Regions from separate parts of the Acidaminococcus sp. BV3L6 genome, predicted to be linked through region 1. Evidence: a T-box and tRNA genes for the amino acid it is inferred to sense, from the RefSeq annotation. Region 1 holds a T-box; the other holds one or more tRNA genes.

Region 1 (8,078 bases):
CATGCGGGGATGAACCTAAAGAGGTGATCATCATGGGGTCTAATTCAAAAATTACGGCTTTACTTGGTTTGTTGATGGCACTTCCCATCACACTTTTTTGGACGGGCGTATCTGGAATTGGCATCACACTCGTTTGTCTTGTGATTTTCCGTTCAGAATACTTCTTACAAGCAACACTTCTTTTTACCACACTCTTTTTTATCGTTCTAAACGTCAACGGCTGGCGTGAATTACGAAGGTAGGCTGCTTACAAGCTAACTACTCCATAAGCATTCTCCGCGCATGCGGGGATGACCCCTTCGTCCGAGCAACAATCGCAGCCGGATCAACGTATTCCCCGCGCATGCAGGGGTGTCCCTTGTACTAAACCTAGACTTAGCAGCGAACTCCTGTATTCCCCGCAGCTGCGGGGTTGTTCTTTTTGAGAAATGTATGAAAACTTAATGAAGAAAAAGTAAAAATTGGCTGCACTTTGGAAATTTAATTCAACTTCCATCCAGGCCAGATTAGATTGTCTCCTTTCAGCTGTGGTCTCCCACTTATTTAGTCTATGATACGATTTGGGCGCTGAGCATCTACCTAAACACTCCCTCTCCCTTTCTTATCTCCTATAAATCCTGTATAATAAGACTATCCACAACGAACCATCCACATAAGGAGCTTTTTACTATGGAACAAGATAAAAAATTTGCACTGCTCATTGATGCAGAAAATATTTCTCCGCAATATATCGATATCATCCTTTCAGAAGCAAACAATCTGGGGAATGTCATCTATAAACGCATTTATGGTAACTGGACAAGTCCGCAGATGGGGAGCTGGAAGTCGACCATTCTCGATAACGCAATCCAGCCAGTACAGCAATACAGCAACACAAGCGGCAAAAATTCAAGTGATTCGGCCCTCATCATTGATACGATGGATCTGCTTTACCGGACCCAACTTGATGGATTCTGCATTGTCTCATCAGACAGCGACTTTACGCGCCTGGCATCCCGCCTGCGTGAATCGGATAAGTACGTCTTAGGGATGGGGGAGAGCAAGACACCGCGCTCCTTTATCTCCGCTTGCAATCGATTCCTGTATCTTGACGTCCTTTATGCGGAATCAAAACGGGAAGATATGCCTGAATCCGAACAAACAGCGCTCCAGGAAGAACCTGCTGGGCAAAAAAATCATGTAAAACCCAGCAAAGCGGTCCAGGAAGGTAATAAAAAAGTGCGGGCCATCCGCAGTGCCCTGATCAAACTTACCGATGAGAATTCCAATGATAATGGTTGGATCAGTTCAAGTTATTTGGGTAATCTCGTCATTCGCCAATATCCGGACTTTGACGTGCGTGTTTATGGATATAAGAAATTCCTTGACTTCATCCGTTCCCTTAATATCTTTGAAATCCATTCAACAAGCAACCCGAAGAACATGACGGCAAAGACCTATTATTTCCGTTTGAAATAGAGGAGAAAGGCTGAAAGGTTTCCATGCCTGATGCGAAAAGTTTTTTAAAAAGGTGCTTGCCAAGTATTAAAAACTATGGTATCATCTATATCTGTCAGGTGACTGATTGGCCCAGTAGTTCAGTTGGTTAGAATGCCGCCCTGTCACGGCGGAGATCGTCGGTTCGAGTCCGTCCTGGGTCGCCAATGCGGAAGTAGCTCAGTGGTAGAGCATCACCTTGCCAAGGTGGGGGTCGCGAGTTCGAATCTCGTTTTCCGCTCCATAGGAGTATAGTTCAATGGTAGAGCAACGGTCTCCAAAACCGTGGATCTGGGTTCGAATCCTAGTACTCCTGCCAGAGAATTTTGAAAGACATGCTGCATAGCGGCATGTCTTTTTCGTTATGATTCCTTATTTGTAATGGTACACGATGATGTGAGATTATAAAATCCGCATTTAATACCGATAATAAGGCGCGCCCCAAACCGCCCTTCGGGCGGGGACTGAATAAATTTTTCGATAACACGGTTCTACGGACTGCTAAGCACAGCAGACTGTGCTTACAGGCAGCCTCGAACTAGCGAAAAGTGTTCCCCGCTACTGCTTATGCGGAGACGTCGGGGGAAAAACGCCTCTTTTCATCCACTACCCACTCCCGCAAGCAAGCTCGCTGGATACAATCCTGCTAAGAAAGACTGTTTGCAACATCATCGTACACAAAAGCCGTTCCGTTACTTTTGCATCCGCCAGATTCTAACTTAGGCGGATGTAAGGGATAATCCGACTCGCACTCTGCGGTTTCACCTTGGAGCACCGGCTTTGCCGGCAGAGGAAACTCTGACTGCTCCTATCGTCGCTGCCCTATGAGTAAGTTCGCTGCACGAATTTACTCAGAAAGACGGTGATATTTTTTTGGCGACAGTGAAATGAGAGTGTGGTACGCAGCTTCGTATGAATCGTCATGCTGCCATTGCATTCATAATCATAAGAAGCAAGCAATGGAGGCACGTTGCTCTGGATAATCGGCACGATTTGTGCACCGAGGTTCTTCATAGCTGGCCGCCCCTTGCCTTCCTCCTCCCATAATGCTATAATATTTCTATTAATTCCATACTTATGTGATGAACAAGAGAGTACCTTTTGGCTGGTGTCCCAGAGAGCGCAGGCAAGGTGGGAGCTGCGCACAGAAGCGAGAGGGAAGTTCACTTGGGAGCATCCGTCCTGAACAGAGTAGGGATGGCGCAGGCTGCGTTACGGCCGCAATGAAGTACAAATTAGGGTGGTACCGCGAACCTTCGCCCCTTTTCCGGGGTGGAGGTCATTTTTTTTAGGAGGCGTTGGTATGTACGACAAACTGGAGGAACTGCGGGAAAAGATCCGCAAGGACTTAGGCGAAGTCAAATGTGTGGATGACTTGAAGAACATCCGTGTGCAGTATTTGGGCAAAAAAGGCGCCCTGACCGAAATCCTGCGCGGTCTCGGCAGTGTAGCCGCCGAAGAACGTCCAAAAGTGGGCAAAATGGTGAATGAAGTGCGCAGCAAGGTAGAAGCCCGCATTGCTGACCAAATGAAACTGCTTGAAGCCCGCCAGCTTGAAGAAAAAATGGCGTCTGAAAAGATTGACGTGACCTTGCCGGGCCGCAAGGCAGCCGAAGGGCATCTGCATCCTGTGACGCTCACCCTGCGTGAGATCAAAAAGGTCTTCATGCGCATGGGGTTTGAAGTCGCCGAAGGTCCTGAAATTGAAAATGACTATTTTAACTTTGAGGCACTGAACCTGCCTAAGGATCATCCGGCCCGCGACATGCAGGACACGTTCTATCTGACCGATGAATTCCTCATGCGGACCCAGACCTCTCCTGTACAGGCTCGTACCATGCAGTCCCGTACGCCCAACAGCCCCATCCGCATGATCTGCCCGGGCACGGTGTACCGCAATGACTATGACGCAACCCATTCCCCCATGTTCCACCAGGTCGAAGGCCTTGTCGTCGATAAAAATATCAGCCTGGCCGACCTCAAAGGGACGCTGGAACTCTTCTGCAAAGAAATGTTTGGCTCTTCCGTCAAGATTCGTCTCCGTCCGAGCTTCTTCCCCTTTACGGAACCGTCCGCCGAAGTCGACATCAGCTGCGTCATCTGCGGCGGCAAAGGCTGCCGCGTCTGCAAGAACTCCGGCTGGCTCGAAATCCTCGGAGCCGGTATGGTGCATCCCAACGTCCTGCGCATGAGCGGCTATGACCCTGAAAAGGTCAGCGGGTTTGCTTTCGGGATGGGCGTCGAACGAATTGCCATGCTCCGTTATGGTATCGATGACCTGCGCCTGTTCTTTGAAAATGACCTGCGTTTCATTCGTCAGTTTAAATAAGGGGGCCGCTTGTTATGTTAGCTTCAATCAATTGGCTGAAAAAATATGTAGAGATTCCGGTTACGCCGGAAGTTCTTGCTGATAAACTTACCCGCGTCGGGCTCGAAGTGGAGCAGGTCCTTTACCTGGGTGAAGGCATCGAAGGCGTCATTACGGGCAAAGTCGTGACTATTGAGCGTCATCCTGATTCCGATCATCTTTGGGTTTGCCAAATGGACCTCGGAAAAGGAGATACGGTTCAGATCCTGACAGGTGCCCAGAACGTCCATCAAGGGGATGTAGTCCCTGTAGCTCAGGTCGGTTCCCATTTGCCGAACGGCATGGAACTCAAACCCGTGAAGATGCGCGGCCTTGATTCCAACGGCATGCTCTGCAGCGCGGGAGAACTGGGCATCGACGCCAAACTGCTTCTTCCCGAGCAGCGCGACGGCATCTTTATTCTCCCTGCTGATACACCTATTGGGGCCGATATCAAAGCCGTCCTTGGTCTTGATGATGTCGTCCTTGATATTGACCTTACGGCAAACCGCGGTGACTGCTTCAACATGCTGGGTCTTGCCCGCGAATGTGCCGCCGTCCTCGGAACGAAACTGAATTTACCGGACTATGCACCGGAAAGTGGGGAAGGAACCCCTGCGAGTGACCGTGCCACCGTCGATATTGTCGCCACCGACGTATGCAGCCGCTTTGGCCTGCGCATGATTGAAAACCTTGAAATCAAGGAATCGCCTGAATGGATGCAAAAGCTTCTCCGCGCTGTCAATATCCGCCCCATCAATAACGTTGTCGACGTCACAAACTACGTCATGATGGAACTGGGCCAGCCTATGCACGCTTACGACTATGACAAAGTGGCCGGCCATCATTGGGTCGTCCGCCGCGCTCATGAAGGCGAACACCTAAAGACCCTTGATGGTCAGGACCGCGCCCTTTCGCCGGAAATGATCGTCATTGGTGATGATGAAAAAGGCATTGGCCTTGGCGGCATCATGGGCGGCTTTGAAACGGAAGTAACGGGCGCCACAAAGACGGTCATGCTCGAAGCGGCCACCTTTAACGGCCCGACCATCCGCCGGACCTCAAAAGCCCTGGGCCTTCGCAGCGAAGCGTCCCAGCGCTTTGAACGCGGTGTCGATACCATCTTGAACCATAACGCCCTGAACCGCGCCATCTATCTCCTTGAAGAAATTGGCGCCGGCAAAGCCGTTCCCGGTGTGGCTGAATGTTACCCCGTACCGGAAAAACCGGTGGAAATCAAAGCGGCTCCGACGAAACTGGCCGCCCGCATTGGCTGCGACATCGACGCGGCAACCATGAAAGCCATCCTCGAAAACCTAGACTTTACTGTCGAGGAAAAAGGCGAGGACAGCTGGGTTGTCACCGTACCGACCTGGCGCAAGGACTGCGACTGCAGTGCCGATCTCAGTGAAGAAGTGGCCCGTATGTATGGCTATGACAAGATTGAATCGAAGACGCCGGAACTCATTATGGCCCGTGGCGGTCAGGCCCCCATTGAAGATGTGAAGGACATGATCCGCGACACCCTGACCGGCATTGGCCTTGATGAAGTCATGACCTACAGCTTCTATAACGCCCAGGTCTTTGATAATCTCGGACTTCCGGCTGATGACAGCCGCCGCAAGGCCCTACAGATCATCAACCCCATCAGTGATGATTTCCGCACCATCCGGACCACACTGACGCCGTGCCTGCTTTCCACCGTTGCGTATAACCAGGCCCGTCAGAGCGAACGGACAGCCATCTTTGAAGTGGGCCGCGTCTTCATTCCGAAAACCCTGCCGCTTACGGACTTCCCAGAAGAAAAGATGGTCCTTGCCATTGCCATGAGCGGCAAACGCAACCCCCTTTCTTGGAATACGGCTAAAGACGCCATCGACTTCTATGACATCAAAGGCGCCCTTGAAGAAGTCATGGACAGCCTCCAAGTGAAAGGCCTCTCCTATGGACCGACGAAGGAAGTTTTCCTCCATCCTGGAAAGAGCTGCGCCATCAGCTATGAAGGGAAAGTCATCGGCTTCATGGGAGCCATCCATCCGACCGTTCAGGACCGCTTTGGCCTCAGTGCGGAAACCTACGTTCTCGAAGTGGAGATTGCACCTTTCGTCAAGAGTGCTGAACAGATTCCACAGTTCGAACACGTCCCGCAATTCCCGAGCGTTTCCCGTGATATCGCCGTCGTTGTAAAAGCGGGTGTCTCCGCAAGCGACCTTGAAGCCGAAATCCGCAAAGAAGGCGGTGCCCTCCTCGTAGACGTCCGCATCTTCGATGTCTATACGGGCAAACAGGTTAAATCTGGCTATAAATCTGTCGCCTTTAACCTCACCTTCCAGGATGTTACCCGCACCCTCCAGGATAAAGACGTCGACGACGTCATCAAACAGATCGTTGCCAACGTCCAGGATAAGTTCGGCGGGATGCTGAGAGATTAAGTTCATATTTTAGTCGGAGCAGCCATTGCTTCGATTTGATGTAACACGTGAGCCCATTGCTTTCGGAAAGATAACTCCGAAGCAATGGGCTCATAGCGTATTGTAGGACGGAAAGCCTCACGGTTGAGGGTAGGGGAAAGGGCTGTCAAGCTGTCTATTCGGTCTAGTGCGTTGGTTGTTCTACAGCTCTTTTGATCGGAGAGAAGGTTGTCGAGCTATTATATCCATCCTGTGGGCCGAATGGCTGTCTCGATCCTGCGGATCTGGCTGTCAAGCAAAAGAACGTGACGCACGGCGTTAACAGGTCGAGTCTTTGCCTTACGGTCTTTGCCTTCGTGTTTCGCCTCAGAGACGGCGAAAGCCGTTCCGCCCTGGCGGGGCGGATCGATTTTGGAGAAATCGAGCTCAGAGATAAAAGACCGGACAGGGTGCCTCTCCTCGAAGATTGCTCGTTTCGACTTTTAAGGACAAAACTATTTTCTGCTGCCAAGGATTTTGTGCTTCAGGTGTACAGTCTTTTGCCTTCGTGTTTCGCCTTAGAGACGGCGAAAGCCGTTCCGCCTTGCCAAGGCGGGGCGGGGGACCAAAAGCCACTTGATTCTGCAAAGCAGAAGGCAAGTCCTTTTGGTGGTGGATGAGGAGGGCGTTTTTTGTCCGACGTCTCCATACGAGCGGTAGCGAGGAACATTTTTCGATGGGCCAAAACCGTTAATCGCAAGACACCGTCGAAGCGATTCGGCTTACGGACCGTGTTATCGAAAAATCAATTCGGCGCCCACGACCGATAAGGAGACGGTTTGGCGCCGTGCGTTCTCAGAGGTTTCCCTTTGGTCTTTTAAGGAATTCATAGGCAGCTGTAACGCCGGACCCAAACCGCCCCCTGCGGGGGAACGGGTCCGAACTTAATTCGCCCTCAAACATGTTTCTCGGACTTCCGCTCCGCTTCAAAAGCGTCCTTCGAAACTCCGGGCGAATATGCCTCGCTAGCCGCTCACAAGGAAACGTCCGCTTCGCGTCCTCATCCACCACCGAAAGGGCACGCTTGCCTCATTAGAATGAGGCAACATGCGGCTTTCGGTCCCCCGCCCTGGCGGGGCGGATCGATTTCGGAGAAATCGAGCTCAGAGATAAAAGACCGGGCGCGTCGCCTCTCCTCGCAGATTGCTTGTTTTAGCTTTTAAGGACAAAACTATTTTCTGCTGCCAAGGATTTTGTGTTTCAGGTGTACAGTCTTTTGCCTTCGTGTTTCGCCTTAGAGACGGCGAATGCCGTTCCGCCTTACCAAGGCGGGGGACCAAAAGCCACTTGATTCTGCAAAGCAGAAGGCAAGTCCTTTTGGTGGTGGATGAGGAGGGCGTTTTTTGTCCGACGTCTCCATACGAGCGGTAGCGAGGAACATTTTTCGATGGGCCAAAACCGCTAATCGCAAGACACCGTCGAAGCGATTCGGTTGCAGGACCGTGTTATCGAAAAATCAATTCGGCGCCCACGACCGATAAGGAGACGGTTTGGCGCCGGCGTTCAGAGGTTTCCCTTTGGTCTTTTAAGGATTTCATAGGCAGCTGTAACGCCGGACCCAAACCGCCCCCTGCGGGGGAACGGGTCCGAACTTAATTCGCCCTCAAACATGTTTCTCGGACTTCCGCTCCGCTTCAAAAGCGTCCTTCGAAACTCCGGGCGAATATGCCTCGCTAGCCGCTCGCAAGGAAACGTCCGCTTCGCGTCCTCATCCACCACCGAAAGGGCACGCTTGCCTCATTAGAATGAGGCAACATGCGGCTTTCGGTCCCCCGCCCTGGCGGGGCGGATCGATTTCGGAGAAA
Region 2 (13,073 bases), on a different contig from region 1:
ATTTAGACGCATGAGCCAGTTGTAGAGACTTGTCATATCGCCAATACCGAGGGCGGGCACGATGATGAGGATGCCCACAAGCAGCGCAGTCAGTTGATAGCCTGTAACAGGAACTCCACGGCTGTTGATTTTGCGGAAGCGTTCAGGAACGAACTTTTCATCAACGTCAGCAAGGAGGATCTTGATGGGCGCGTCGATGGAAACGGCTAAGGTTGAAGCTTGTCCAATGAGGGTGCAGAGAGCAAAAATAACGACAAAGGTTTGACCGACGCCGTAGTATTCGCCAAGTTTTGCAAAGCAGTAATAGGAACCATTCATCATGAGGTCCTTGGGAACATTCTGGGGGTCAAACATGAGCCCCATGGCAAAGGTGCCCAAAATAGCCGTGACACAGACCATGATGGTCATGAAAATCATGGAACGAGGATATTCACGGCTTGGGTTCTTGAGGTTATTGATGTAAGGGGAAAGACGCTCGCAGCCGCCAACAGCAAAGACGAGGATGGCAAGGGTTGTCATATAGTCAAAGTCGAAGGTGGGCATGAGGGTTTCCATATCAAGGCGATAGGTAAAGGTCTTGGCTTCTGTAATATAGGGAGCCGCGAGGGCCAGAAGGATGTAAAGAAAGGACATGATGACCTTTGTGGACCCTGCCAGGGCGCCAATGTGCTTCAAGGAGCGGATGCCCCGAGAGGCATACCATAAAAAGAAGAAAAAGAGGATGAGAGCAATGGATTGAAGCACCAAGGGCGACATCATTTTTGTCAGCGATCCATTGCGAAAAATGGCCCAGCCCAAGGCAACGAGCATACTTTGTGGTTTTTGTGCTAAGTAGGGCATGTGGCAGATCCAGTAGGTCCAGCCAGCAAAATAAGCCAATTTAGCGCTCGACGTGGACCGAATCCAAGAAGAGACGCCGCCTTGGCTGTCTTTGAAGGTAGACCCCATTTCACCGACCATGAGTGTGTAGGGAATGAAGTAGATGGTGAACATGATGATCCAACTGACGACGGCCTTGAGTCCCTGATTGGCGTAGCCATTGACGATGTTGCCAAAGCCCCAGACTGAGGAAAAGGTCATGAGACCTAGGGCTTGCCAGGTAAGGATTTTGTTCTTGCTGGATGTGGGTTGATTCATTGCGAATACCTCCTAGTGGAATGAGAGTAGAAATGGGGGAACCATATGAAATTACACTCATCTTAACAGAAAATTTTGCAAATTGCTACAAGAAAAGTCAATTCGTGATGATGGGGGTCCTCTAACGAAGATAGGTCCAGCGGCTTCTTAAATAAAGTCGGGAACTGAGTAATTCTAATGCAGAAAGACGGTTCTGCGCTGCGTAAATCACTAAACCCTATTGAGGAAACTCCGTAAATCAAGTACACTGTAACAAGAGACATTGTGCCAGAAATCAATGCAAGAACCAAGGAGGAAATTTCCCATGAAACAAACCATCAAATCCCTACTTTCTTTCATCAAGACCAGCCCGTCTCCCTATCATACGGTCCTTTCCAGCAAGGCTATTCTTGAAAAATCAGGCTTTACGGAACTTAAGGAAGAAAAGGATTGGAAGCTGAAACCCAATGGCAAATATTTTGTCACCGTTTTTGATTCCTGTCTCCTTGCGTTCAGAACAGGGAAAAAAGGAACGCGGGGCCTAAAGCTTGCGGCGGCCCATACGGATTTTCCCTCTTTTCGTCTGAAACCTGCCCCCGAAGTACGGACCCATGGGTATGGCACGCTCAATATTGAAGGCTATGGCGGTATGATTGTGAGCACCTGGATGGATCGGCCCCTTTCCCTTGCCGGTAAGATCGTGACACGGACAGAAGATCCCTTCCAGCCAAAGACCCATTTTGTTGATTTTGGACGGCCCCTTCTTACCATGGCCAGTCTTGCCATCCACATGAATCGGGAAGTGAATGATGGTTATAAATGGAATAAGCAAAAGGATATCCTACCCCTTGCAGCCCTTATCGGGGAAGACGAAAAAGAGAGCGCGTTCTTTGAAAAGTTCCTTGCAAAAGAGCTCGGATGCTGTGAAAAGGATATTCTTTCCTTTGATCTTTCGGCTTACCCGACAGAAGATGGCTGTACCTTTGGGTTACATGATGATTTTGTGTCATCTCCGCGTCTGGATAACCTCACAAGCTGCAAGGCATGCCTCGAAGGCATTGTAAATGGCAAAGCAGAAGAGGGTGTCGCCCTCATCGGTCTTTTTGACAACGAAGAGGTAGGGAGCACGACTAAGCAGGGGGCCAATTCCCTTGTCCTTCATAATACCCTGCACCGTATCTATAAAACTCTTGACCTTACGGAAGAGGCTCTTTTTGAGGATATGGCAAAGGGGTTTATGCTGAGCATTGATGTGGCCCACGCTTTCCATCCTAATTATGTTGATAAATGTGATATCACAAATCGGCCCGTCCTTGGCAGGGGATTGGCTCTCAAACAGGCATGCAGTCAGTCCTATGCAGGTGATGCGGAGGCGGTTGCCGTGATTAAGGGACTTTGTGATAGAAAAAATATTCCTTACCAACTTTATGTCAACCGCAGTGATATCAAAGGCGGCAGCACCCTTGGTTCCATGGCTTCTGCCATTACACCGATCCGCACCATGGACCTTGGCGTGGCGCTCCTTGCCATGCATTCGGCCCGTGAAACAATGGGTGCCAGCGATCAGAAGGCATTGGAAGATTTAGTCACGGAATTTTTTGCATAAGAAAGGAGGGCGGCGGTCATGGTCATTTGGATCATCGATGAGGAATGGAATGCGTACGATGTGGAGATATCCCTTCTTACAAAAGCCTTTCCCGGCGTTATGTTCCGCCGCTCTTGCTATGATTTTTGGCATGACCTTGAGGAATTTGGCAGCACAGTGGATGGGCTCCTTGCTCAGGTAAACGTACCCCTTGGTGACGAGGTCTTTAGCAAGATGCCCCGCCTTAAAGCCATTTCCCTCTATGGAACGGGCTATGAAGCCGTGGACCTTGACGCTGCCCAAAAGCGAGGTATTGGCGTGCGCAATGTGACCGCTTACTCATCTGAGGATATTGCAGAATATGTCATCATGGGCACGCTTTTTCTTGTGCGCCGCCTGCCTTTGTTCCTCAAGCACAATGAAAAGTCCCCGTGGGGCGTGCGCGCCATTCCCGCCCTACCGCACCGCCTTTCAGGTCTTACCCTCGCCATTGCGGGATATGGTCATATTGGGCGCAGGACAGCCCTAAAGGCCAAAGCCATGGGCATGACCGTCCTAGCCTATAATCGCAGCGATAAAAGTAAACAGATGCAGGAAGACGGCGTCATTCCCGTGACCTTGGAAGAGGCCTTTATTAACGGTGACCTTGTGAGCCTTCATCTGGCGGCGTCACCGGATACCCGGCATATTGTCGATGCGCGCGTCCTGTCCCTTATGAAAAAAGGCAGTTATCTCATCAATACAAGCCGGGGGAGTCTTCTGGATGAAAAGGCCCTTGCCGGGGCTGTAAAGAAAGGAACGATTGCAGGCGCGCTCCTTGATGTGGTGGAAAACGAACCTTTTACTGCCGAAAGTCCCCTTTATGGTGTGCCTCAGATTATCGTAACGCCCCATATTTCCTATGCAACGGAAGAATCCTTCGTAAAGCTCAAACAGGAGGCGGCAGAAAACCTTGTGGCATTGATGAAAGGGGATCGGAGGGGAAGGCTAACGATGTAAAAAAGGAGACCGGGATGAAACGAATGATTATGGCCCTGATTTTTTTGAGCCTCCTCGTGAGCACCTTTGTGGCAGGATGCGGCATTGATCAGCGCAAACGGGACGGTAGGACTGGCGCGTCGCCTGTGAAAGTCGTACCGCTGCCATACGAGGAAGGGCCTTTCCCTGCTTTTTGAAAAAAATAAAAAAGTTTGTTGACACATTAGGCGTTTTACTGTATACTAAACAAGTCAGTTGCGAAAGACACTGATACGGCCCAGTAGTTCAGTTGGTTAGAATGCCGCCCTGTCACGGCGGAGATCGTCGGTTCGAGTCCGTCCTGGGTCGCCAATGCCTCGGTAGCTCAGTTGGTAGAGCAAGGGACTGAAAATCCCTGTGTCCGCAGTTCGATTCTGCGCTGAGGCACCACTTTTTATGCGGAAGTAGCTCAGTGGTAGAGCATCACCTTGCCAAGGTGGGGGTCGCGAGTTCGAATCTCGTTTTCCGCTCCAAATTGTTGGCGACATAGCCAAGCGGTAAGGCAGAGGTCTGCAAAACCTTTATCCCCAGTTCGATTCTGGGTGTCGCCTCCAATTTTTTTAATGGATGTTCAAATCTGCCGAGGTGGCGGAACTGGCAGACGCAAGGGACTTAAAATCCCTCGGAGAGTAATCTCCGTACCGGTTCGATTCCGGTCCCCGGCACCATTTTTTATACGGAATATTGAGTCATCGCTTGGGCGATGTCTTTTTTTATGCCCAAAATTGGGGTTTCCCCATCCTGCAGCAGGCACGGTCTTTGCTGGTTTAAGAGGAAAACCGTGCATTTTCAATGGCCCTGAAGAGGCTTACAATAGGAAAAACACGGAAAAAGAAAGGGGTTTTCACCATGAAAATAAATCGCGTCCTTGCTATTCATGATCTCTGCAGCTTTGGCCGCTGTTCGCTGACGGCTGCCATTCCGGTCCTGTCAGCCTTGGGAAGCCAGGTCTGTCCCTTCCCGACTGCCCTTTACAGCAATAACCTGACCTATGGCAAGTTCCATAGTAAGGACCTTACAGATGAAATGACATCGTCCATGGATAAGTGGCAGGAACTGGGCCTTTCCTTTGATGCCATTTACAGCGGCTTTTTGGCAAGTTCGGCCCAGGTTGATGTGGTGATTGATGCCATCGGCCGTTTTGGTGGTGGGGGGAAGAGCGTTGTTGTCGATCCGGCCATGGCCGACGACGGAAAACTCTATCCTGTTTTTGATGAGACCATGGCAGCTTCCATGAAAAAGCTTGTTTCCCATGCAACACTCATTACGCCCAATTACACCGAAGCCTGTCTCCTTACGGATACACCCTATCAGGCGAAGCCCCCGACGGATAAGGAACTCGAAACCCTGTGCGATAAGCTCCTTTCTCTGGGACCCAAAGCAATCGTCATTACGAGTGTTCCTACGGACAGCGGCCATATTGCCATTGCCAGTCAGACGGACAGTCAGCTTTTCCCGGAAAAGTATGAAGTACCAAAACTCCCCTTTGGGACCTGCGGTACAGGAGATATCTTTACCAGCACGCTTCTTGCCTACATCCTGCGCGGGAAGGATCTGAACCTTGCCGTCCAGCATGCAGCGGACTTTTTGAGTTTTGTCATTGAAACGACCTTGAATGAAGGAACCAATCCCCATGAAGGCGTCCTTCTGGAAGGCTGTCTGTGGAAACTCCTTGTACCCCAGACCAAGGACTGCACGAGCTGCAAAGGATAAGCGAAGAAAACTAGATCGGAGCCTCAAGCAAAAAGCCGTGGAGAAGTGAGCGAGCGTTCTCCACGGCTTAATTGGTTTGGGGCTGAGCGTCACGTTTTTTCTTCTGGCTTCAAGCCTTTTCCTTTAGCTTTCTTTTTGACAGAAACGCACTTTGAAGCCACGTTGGCCTCTTAGCGCCAATCCATCCCCTTGTTTGGACAGAAGAGCAAAAGCTGCCTGAAGCTGCGCAGCGTGTAGGTCCTTTCGGTGATGGGTCGGAGTGCAGCGCCCTTTTACCCCTTATCTTCGTCTGACATCGTATCAGGCGGATGGCAAAAATAGCGGCATTGTTTTTGTGTAACGGGGAATGCCGCTATAATCATTCCAGGATGAGACGAACAATAGCATTTTTGGGAGGGCTTCAGCATGAAATTGCGGTACGTTCCATGCTGCGATGCGTCATGCTTTTATGACCCCCTTTCATCCATCTAAAAAAGCAAGGATGGGACCACGTGCTGAGACTTGGTGCGAGCCCTGCACCGAGTAAAAACAGGTGGAACAGCCCTCCTCATTTATTGACATCTCCCCGGATCTAATCTATAATTTACAAGATACGGTAGTTTTACCGAAACTGTCCCCACGGCGGCCAAATGGGCCGGTTTTGTGGGATCAAAGCCGAAAAGGAGTCGTGAACGATGGCTGAACAGGAAACAATTTTAACTGAAGAAGGTCTCAAAAAGTTAGAAGACGAATTGGACTATCTTCGTTCTGAAAAAAGACAGCAAGTGGCAGAACGGCTGAAGGTCGCTATTTCCTATGGTGATATCAGCGAAAACTCCGAATATGATGACGCCAAGAACGAACAGGCCTTTGTCGAAGGCCGTATTCTCACCTTGGAAAAGATGATCCGCAATGCAAAGGTTATCAAGGATTCCGAAATCAATAAAAAGGTGGTTTCCTTGGGATCCCAGGTCACCATCAAAGATATGGAAACGGAAGAAGAAGAGGAATACACGGTTGTGGGTACGACGGAAGCTGACCCCATGGCCGATCCTCCCCGCATTTCCAACGAATCCCCTGTAGGCAAGGCCATCTTGGGCCAAAAAGTGGGTTCCGTATGCAAGGTTCCGACGCCGGCTGGTGAGCTGAGCTATAAGATTGTCAGCATTGCCAAACCCAGTGCAGGGAAGAAGAAAAAAGCTGCAGCCAAGGAGTGAAATGAATGTCGGAAGAATTGAAGAACCAGCCCGCTGTGGATACGGGCGCTGCTGAAGAAGTCAGCGAACAAGTCGCTGTCCGTATGGACAAGATGCATAAGCTGGAAGAAAAGGGTATCCTGCCTTTTGGTCATGCCTATAAGGTGACCCATCATAATAAAGAAGTCCATGACAAGGTCAAGGAACTGGAAGAAAAGGGCGCTGAAGTCCGTGTTGCCGGACGGTTGACGGCTATCCGCGGTCACGGCAAGACCGCTTTTATGGACCTTCTCGATAAGTCTGGTAAGATTCAGCTATATGTCCGCAAGGATGAGTTGGGAGAAGATAATTACAGTGTGGTCAAACTCCTGGACATTGGGGATATCGTCGGCGTAGAAGGCGAAGTCTTCACAACCCATATGGGTGAACCATCCATTCGCGTGAAAAAGCTCGAATTCCTTTCTAAGGCCCTGAAACCGCTGCCGGAAAAATGGCACGGCCTCAAGGACAAGGAAATCCGTTATCGTCAGCGCTATGTGGACCTCATTGTAAACCCCGAAGTCCGCGACACATTTGTCAAACGTACGGAAATCATCAAAAGTATCCGCAATATCCTCGATAATGAAGGCTACCTTGAAGTGGAAACGCCGGTCCTCAATACTATTTCCGGCGGGGCTACGGCCCGTCCTTTTGTGACCCACCATAATGCCCTTGATATCGATTTGTACCTGCGCATTGCGACGGAATTGAACCTGAAGCGCCTTATTGTAGGGGGTCTGGAACGGGTTTATGAAATTGGCCGCATTTTTCGCAATGAAGGGATGGATATCAAGCATAACCCGGAATTTACGTCCATCGAGCTTTATGAAGCATATGGTGACTATCAAACCATGATGGATATTACGGAAAAACTCGTGTCAGAAACGGCGCAGCGCGTCTTGGGCACCATGAAAATCACCTATCAGGGCAAGGAAATCGACTTGACTCCGCCTTGGCCTCGTATGACCATGGTTGAAGCCGTTAAGAAATTCAGCGGTTATGACTTTACGGGTGTCCGCGATGTTGAAACGGCCCGCAAGCTGGCTGCTGATGCCAACGTCGAAATCCAGCCGACCTTCGGCCCTGGCAAGATTCTGGAAGCCTTCTTTGATGAATTCGTTGAAAAGAACCTCATTCAGCCGACCTTCATCATGGGTCATCCTAAAGAAATCTCGCCGCTTGCTAAGAGCAGCCTTGCTGATCCAGAAGTCACGGATCGTTTTGAAGGCTTCATCAACGGTTCTGAAATCTGCAATGGTTTTACGGAACTCAACGATCCAATCGACCAGAAGGAACGCTTTGAAAAACAGGTGGAAGAACGCAATAACGGCGATGATGAAGCCGGTATGATGGATGAAGACTTCATCAATGCCCTCATGCACGGCCTGCCTCCGACGGGCGGTCTGGGTATTGGAATTGACCGTCTTGTCATGCTGCTTACCGATTCGGCTTCCATCCGCGATGTCCTGCTCTTCCCGACCATGAAGCCCCTGGGACTCGAAAAGAAAGACGAATCTGTGGCAGCTGCTCCAGCCGCGCCCGCTGAAACGGTGGATGCTCCGCAGACCGTGGCGCTGGAAAAGATTGATTTTTCCAATGTGACCATTGAACCGCTCTTCAAGGATTTCGTTGATTTTGATCAGTTTGCTGGCTGCGACTTCCGGGTAGTGAAAGTCAAGGACTGTTTTGAAGTGCCTAAGAGCAAGAAACTTCTCCAGTTCACACTCGATGACGGAACGGGTACGGACCGGACCATCCTGTCAGGCATCAAGGCGTACTATCAGGCGGAGGACCTTGTCGGCAAAACCCTCGTTGCCATTGTCAACTTGCCGCCGCGCAAGATGATGGGCATCGAATCCTGTGGGATGCTGTTAAGCGCCGAATATAATGAAGGGGAAGAACGCAAACTGAACCTTCTCATGCTTGATCCCCATATTCCGGCTGGGGCCAAGCTCTGCTAATGTTATCCTGAGACTTCGCAAGGAAAGGATTCCTTTCCCTGCGGGGTCTTTTTTATGCCGCAAAAAGGCCCTTTCCTACGAAGGAGAAGGGCCTTTAACCATGCTCTATTTCAGGGCATGGACGAAATACTTGATGAAAGCAATCGTCTGGGGCTGATAGATGATATCGACGAGAAAGGCGCCCACAATCGGCACGATCATGAAGGCCTTGCGGCTCATGCCATACTTTTCCTTGACTGCCGTCATATTGACGATGGCTGATGGAGTGGCACCAAGGCCATGCCCGCATAGGCCGGCACACATGACGGCCGCATCGTAGTTGCTCCCGAGGATCCGGAAGACAATGAAATAGCTTACAAGGACCATGAAAAGGACCTGGGCCGCAACGACGAGGATGACGCCGCCTAAAAGTCCCGAAAGTTCCCAAAGACGGAGGGTCATGAGGGCAATGGCAAGATATAGGTTCAGCATGACGTCGCCAATGGAATCCACCAGGGAGAAGCTGAACTGATAGAAATGAGCCGATTCATTGACGTTCCGCAGGATGACTGCCACGAACATGGCTCCGACATAGGTGGGGAAGCTCATGCCGATAAGGGCCCCAATGCGCCCGGAAATGACGGTTCCAATGGCCATGCAGACGAGGATTGCCGTCACGTTCTTGATGATGGTGAGACCGTCCAGTTTCTCGCCTGTGGCGGCGTTGACGTTTTCAACGCCTGTATCCTTGAAATCTTCCGACATATCCGGTGTCAGATGATGGCGCTCAATGAGAACGCGGGCCAGGGGACCGCCTACAAGGACGGCGGAGATGAGCCCAAAAGTCGCCGCGGCCATCCCCACTTCAAGACCTGCTGGGTAGCCCATGGACACAAAAGTCTTTCCGTAGGCACCGGCCGCGCCGTGGCCGCCAATCATGGAAATGGCTGAGGCCAGGAGTGCATAAGGGGCTTCCAGTCCCGTAGCCATGCTGATTCCTATCCCGATGGCATTCTGGCAGATGGAAATGGCGCCTGCCGTGAGCCAGTAGATGATGAGCAAGGTCCCGCCTTTTTTGAGGAGGGAGAGGCTTGCTCCGAGGCCTACGGTCGTAAAGAAGGCCAGCATAAAGGGATTTTGATAGTAGGTATCAAACTTGAAGGCAAAGGCTTCCGTCTGATGGCCAATAAAGGTGATGAACATAAAGAGGAAACCGCCGACAACAGGAGCCGGGATGCAGTAGCGCCTGAGGGCCGTGCTCTTGTCCTTGATCCAGTACCCGATGAGGAGCATGATGGCCGCAAGGGCTGTCGTGCAGACCGCATCGGCTTTGATGAGGAGAGAACCTGATGAAAAGTCCAAAACCATATGAATCGCTTCCTTCCTAAGTTGTCATATCCCTACGATTCCATTTTAGCGAAAAATAGGGTGAACGGGCATGCAAAAAGATTGGCTTTCCCCTTTGTTCGATCAAAAAGATTGATAGGAAAGGCAAAGATTCAGCAAAGCCTGAATGGGAGAAAATCGGATGTTTCAAAGTATACAGCAGATGCCGTCAGGAAAGCGCCCAATATAACAAGGAATTTAATGAGCGTCAAAAAAGGTTTTTGACGTTATGTGGACTTGCGGCACTGTTTTCGCCTCCCAAAATAGGCCCCCAACGCTTCTTAAAAGCATTGGGGGCCTTATCCCATCAAGGGGAAAAGCACCTTTTTCGTGTGCTTAGGCTTCTATTTCCACCGTGAAAGGAATTTCATCTTTCAGGTCATTTTGGGTCATACTGCAGACGCAGGAGTCGGACCAGACGTTTTCACAGGTTTCAATCATATCGATGATGGTGTAGATGGGGAGGATGATTCCCATGATGCCAATGGGGGCGCCGACACCGCTCATGAGCGACAGGGTAAGGAAGTAGCAGCCCATGGGTACACCGGCGTTTCCGATGGCAGCAAAGACAGAAATGAAGAGCCAGACAATCATGGTTCCAAAGGATAGTTCCATGCCGCCATTTTGCATGAGGAAAATGGATGTAACAAGAATGAAGGCGGCACAGCCATTCATGTTGATGGTTGTGCAGATGGGGAGAACGAAACGGCTGATGGAGGGATTGATGCGCATGTTTTCTTCCGCAGAAGCCATGGTGACAGGAAGCGTTGCAGCGGAACTCTTTGTAAAGAGGGCAACGGCAAGAGCCGGGGACATGGCTTTCATGACGCGGACCGGGTTGAGGCCGCGGATGAGGAGAAAGAGCGGCAGAACGATGAAGAACTGGATGAGGTTCCCGGCCATGATGACGAGCGTATAACGGCCTAGGGCACCGACGATGACGCCGGCTTCAAGCTGGGAAGACAGCTGGGCCGCAAAGGCGAGGATGCCGATGGGAAGAACCTTCAGTAGGGCACGGATGAGGGCAAAGAGAACTTCCTGGGCCCCATTGATGCCACGCAGAAGGGTTTTCGTGTTTTCCGTTTCCGGCATAAAGGCAAAGGCAAGACCAACAGCGGTGGCAATGAGCAGGATGGAAAGGACGTTCCCCGTCAGGAAGGGGGTCAGGATGTTGTTGGGGATGACGGAGAGCATATGGTCATAGTAGCTCATCTTGCCAATGTTCTGGGGGACATTCGTCACGCCGGCACCGATGGCCTCTGTCGGCAGGTTGCCCGGCTGGATCCAGAGATACAGGAGCAGGCCGATCCCAGCGGCACAGATAGTCGTGAGCAGGGTATAGGTGATGGTGTGCTTGAAGATTTTCTTCGTTTCCTCCTTGGATCCCATCATGGAAAGGGTCGTAATGACCGCCAAGGCAATGGTCGGTACAGCAATGAACTGAAAGAGGCGGGTGAAGACGGTAGCGATGAAGTTGAAGAGTTGGTTGAGGAAGGGAACGTTCATCCAGCCGAGAACGGCACCAATGATGAGGGCTCCTATCCAAAGTGCGAGCTGACGCCCTTGGGCAAGGGGATTGTTGCGGGCCATGACATTTTTGGCTGTGTCTTTGACATGGGTTTGGTTTTCTTGGGTCATAATGGACTTCCTTTCTTTTTTGAAAAATGGAAAAGATCCCCCCATGGATCTTTCTTCATCAGGTTCTACCTAATGAGAATAATTCATATAATATCATAGGAAATTGAGAAAATGCAATAAAAATCAGAGATTTCAAGTTTTTTCAGCATGGCGAAAAGGATAATACATTAACTTAGTAGGAATTATATGCGGCGCCTTTCTTGCCAAGATGCCTCCTATCGCCTACAATAAAAATATACCCTGCCCTTTGTGCGAGGGTGGAGAATAGGATTTTATGGAACGCCTTCTGCGTTCCTTTTAGGTAAGTTTTGACAAGAGATAAAGGAGGATCCGTATGCCCTGTACAACGCTGCTTGTCGGAAAAAATGCAACCTATGATGGTTCGACCATGATGGCCCGCAATGAGGATTCCGGTGCGGGAAGTTTTACGCCGAAGAAATTTATTACAGTCAATCCTGAAGACCAACCCCGCCACTATCGGTCAGTCCTGTCTGCTTTTGAAATCGAGCTGACCGAAACGCCCCTGCGCTATACAGCCATGCCAAATGCCCAAGCAGATGAAGGTATTTGGGGAGAAGCGGGAATCAATGAGCTCAATGTGGCCATGAGCGAAACGGAGACCATCACCTCAAATCCCCGCGTCCTTGGCGCCGATCCGCTTGTAAAAGATGGCATTGGCGAAGAGGACATGCTCACCTTGGTCCTGCCTTATATCCACAGTGCCCGGGAAGGTGTCAAACGGCTGGGCGACCTCATCATGCGCTATGGGACCTATGAAATGAACGGTGTCGGTTTCCAGGATGAAAATGAAGTTTGGTGGTTTGAAAGCATTGGCGGTCATCACTGGATTGCCAAACGCGTTCCTGATGATGGGTATGTGGTCATGCCCAATCAGCAGGGAATCGATTTATTGGATTTTGTCGATGCCTTTGGAGCTCAGGAAGACCATATGTGCAGCGCAGACCTTATTTCCTTTATTCGGGACAATCACCTTGACCTGACCATCCATGAAGGAGAAGACTATGCCCTTGAAAAGGATTTTGCCTTTGACGCGCGGGCCGCTTTTGGCAGTCATGATGATGCGGATCACACATACAATACGCCCCGGGCATGGTTCATGCTGCGCTTTTTCAATCCCCATTCCGCCTTGTGGGATGGTCCTGATGCCGATTACGGTCCTGAAGATGATGACCTGCCTTGGTGCCTCATGCCGGAACGGAAGGTGACTGTCGAAGATGTAAAGTATGTCCTCAGTGCTCATTACCAAGGAACCCCTTTTGACTGTTACAGCAAGGTGGACCATCCCCTGAAAGGCAAGTATCGTCCCATCGGCATCAATCGCAATAACTTTGTTGCCCTAACCCAGTTGCGGCCCTACGCCAAAAAGGACCGTATGGCTCTTATGTGGATTGCGGAAGGCTCCAATGTCTTCAATGCCTTTGTGCCGTTTTATGCTAATGTGAC

Evidence for each region. A T-box is a leader RNA that pairs with one kind of tRNA and senses whether it is charged. The one in region 1 lies ahead of pheS (phenylalanine--tRNA ligase subunit alpha), so its partner is inferred to be a tRNA-Phe.
Region 2: it has a tRNA-Phe gene. The T-box ahead of pheS (phenylalanine--tRNA ligase subunit alpha) is inferred to sense a tRNA for this amino acid. The anticodon was not compared.

Annotation. Positions count from the first base shown of each region.
Region 1 covers NZ_AWUR01000038.1:99,177-107,254, forward strand. The annotation lists gene HMPREF1246_RS10510 (hypothetical protein) at 1-242, shown strand, start outside; gene HMPREF1246_RS07205 (NYN domain-containing protein) at 670-1,458, shown strand; tRNA gene HMPREF1246_RS07210 (tRNA-Asp) at 1,567-1,643, shown strand; tRNA gene HMPREF1246_RS07215 (tRNA-Gly) at 1,646-1,720, shown strand; tRNA gene HMPREF1246_RS07220 (tRNA-Trp) at 1,722-1,795, shown strand; T-box leader at 2,550-2,743, shown strand; gene pheS (phenylalanine--tRNA ligase subunit alpha) at 2,780-3,805, shown strand; gene pheT (phenylalanine--tRNA ligase subunit beta) at 3,820-6,255, shown strand.
Region 2 covers NZ_AWUR01000032.1:19,440-32,512, reverse strand. The annotation lists gene HMPREF1246_RS06110 (APC family permease) at 1-1,137, opposite strand, end outside; gene HMPREF1246_RS06105 (M18 family aminopeptidase) at 1,442-2,722, shown strand; gene HMPREF1246_RS06100 (C-terminal binding protein) at 2,741-3,700, shown strand; gene HMPREF1246_RS10585 (hypothetical protein) at 3,715-3,876, shown strand; tRNA gene HMPREF1246_RS06095 (tRNA-Asp) at 3,954-4,030, shown strand; tRNA gene HMPREF1246_RS06090 (tRNA-Phe) at 4,033-4,108, shown strand; tRNA gene HMPREF1246_RS06085 (tRNA-Gly) at 4,117-4,191, shown strand; tRNA gene HMPREF1246_RS06080 (tRNA-Cys) at 4,199-4,272, shown strand; tRNA gene HMPREF1246_RS06075 (tRNA-Leu) at 4,298-4,386, shown strand; gene HMPREF1246_RS06070 (pyridoxamine kinase) at 4,568-5,431, shown strand; gene greA (transcription elongation factor GreA) at 6,106-6,627, shown strand; gene lysS (lysine--tRNA ligase) at 6,633-8,606, shown strand; gene gltS (sodium/glutamate symporter) at 8,712-9,953, opposite strand; gene HMPREF1246_RS06045 (dicarboxylate/amino acid:cation symporter) at 10,308-11,561, opposite strand; gene HMPREF1246_RS06040 (C69 family dipeptidase) at 11,944-13,073, shown strand, end outside.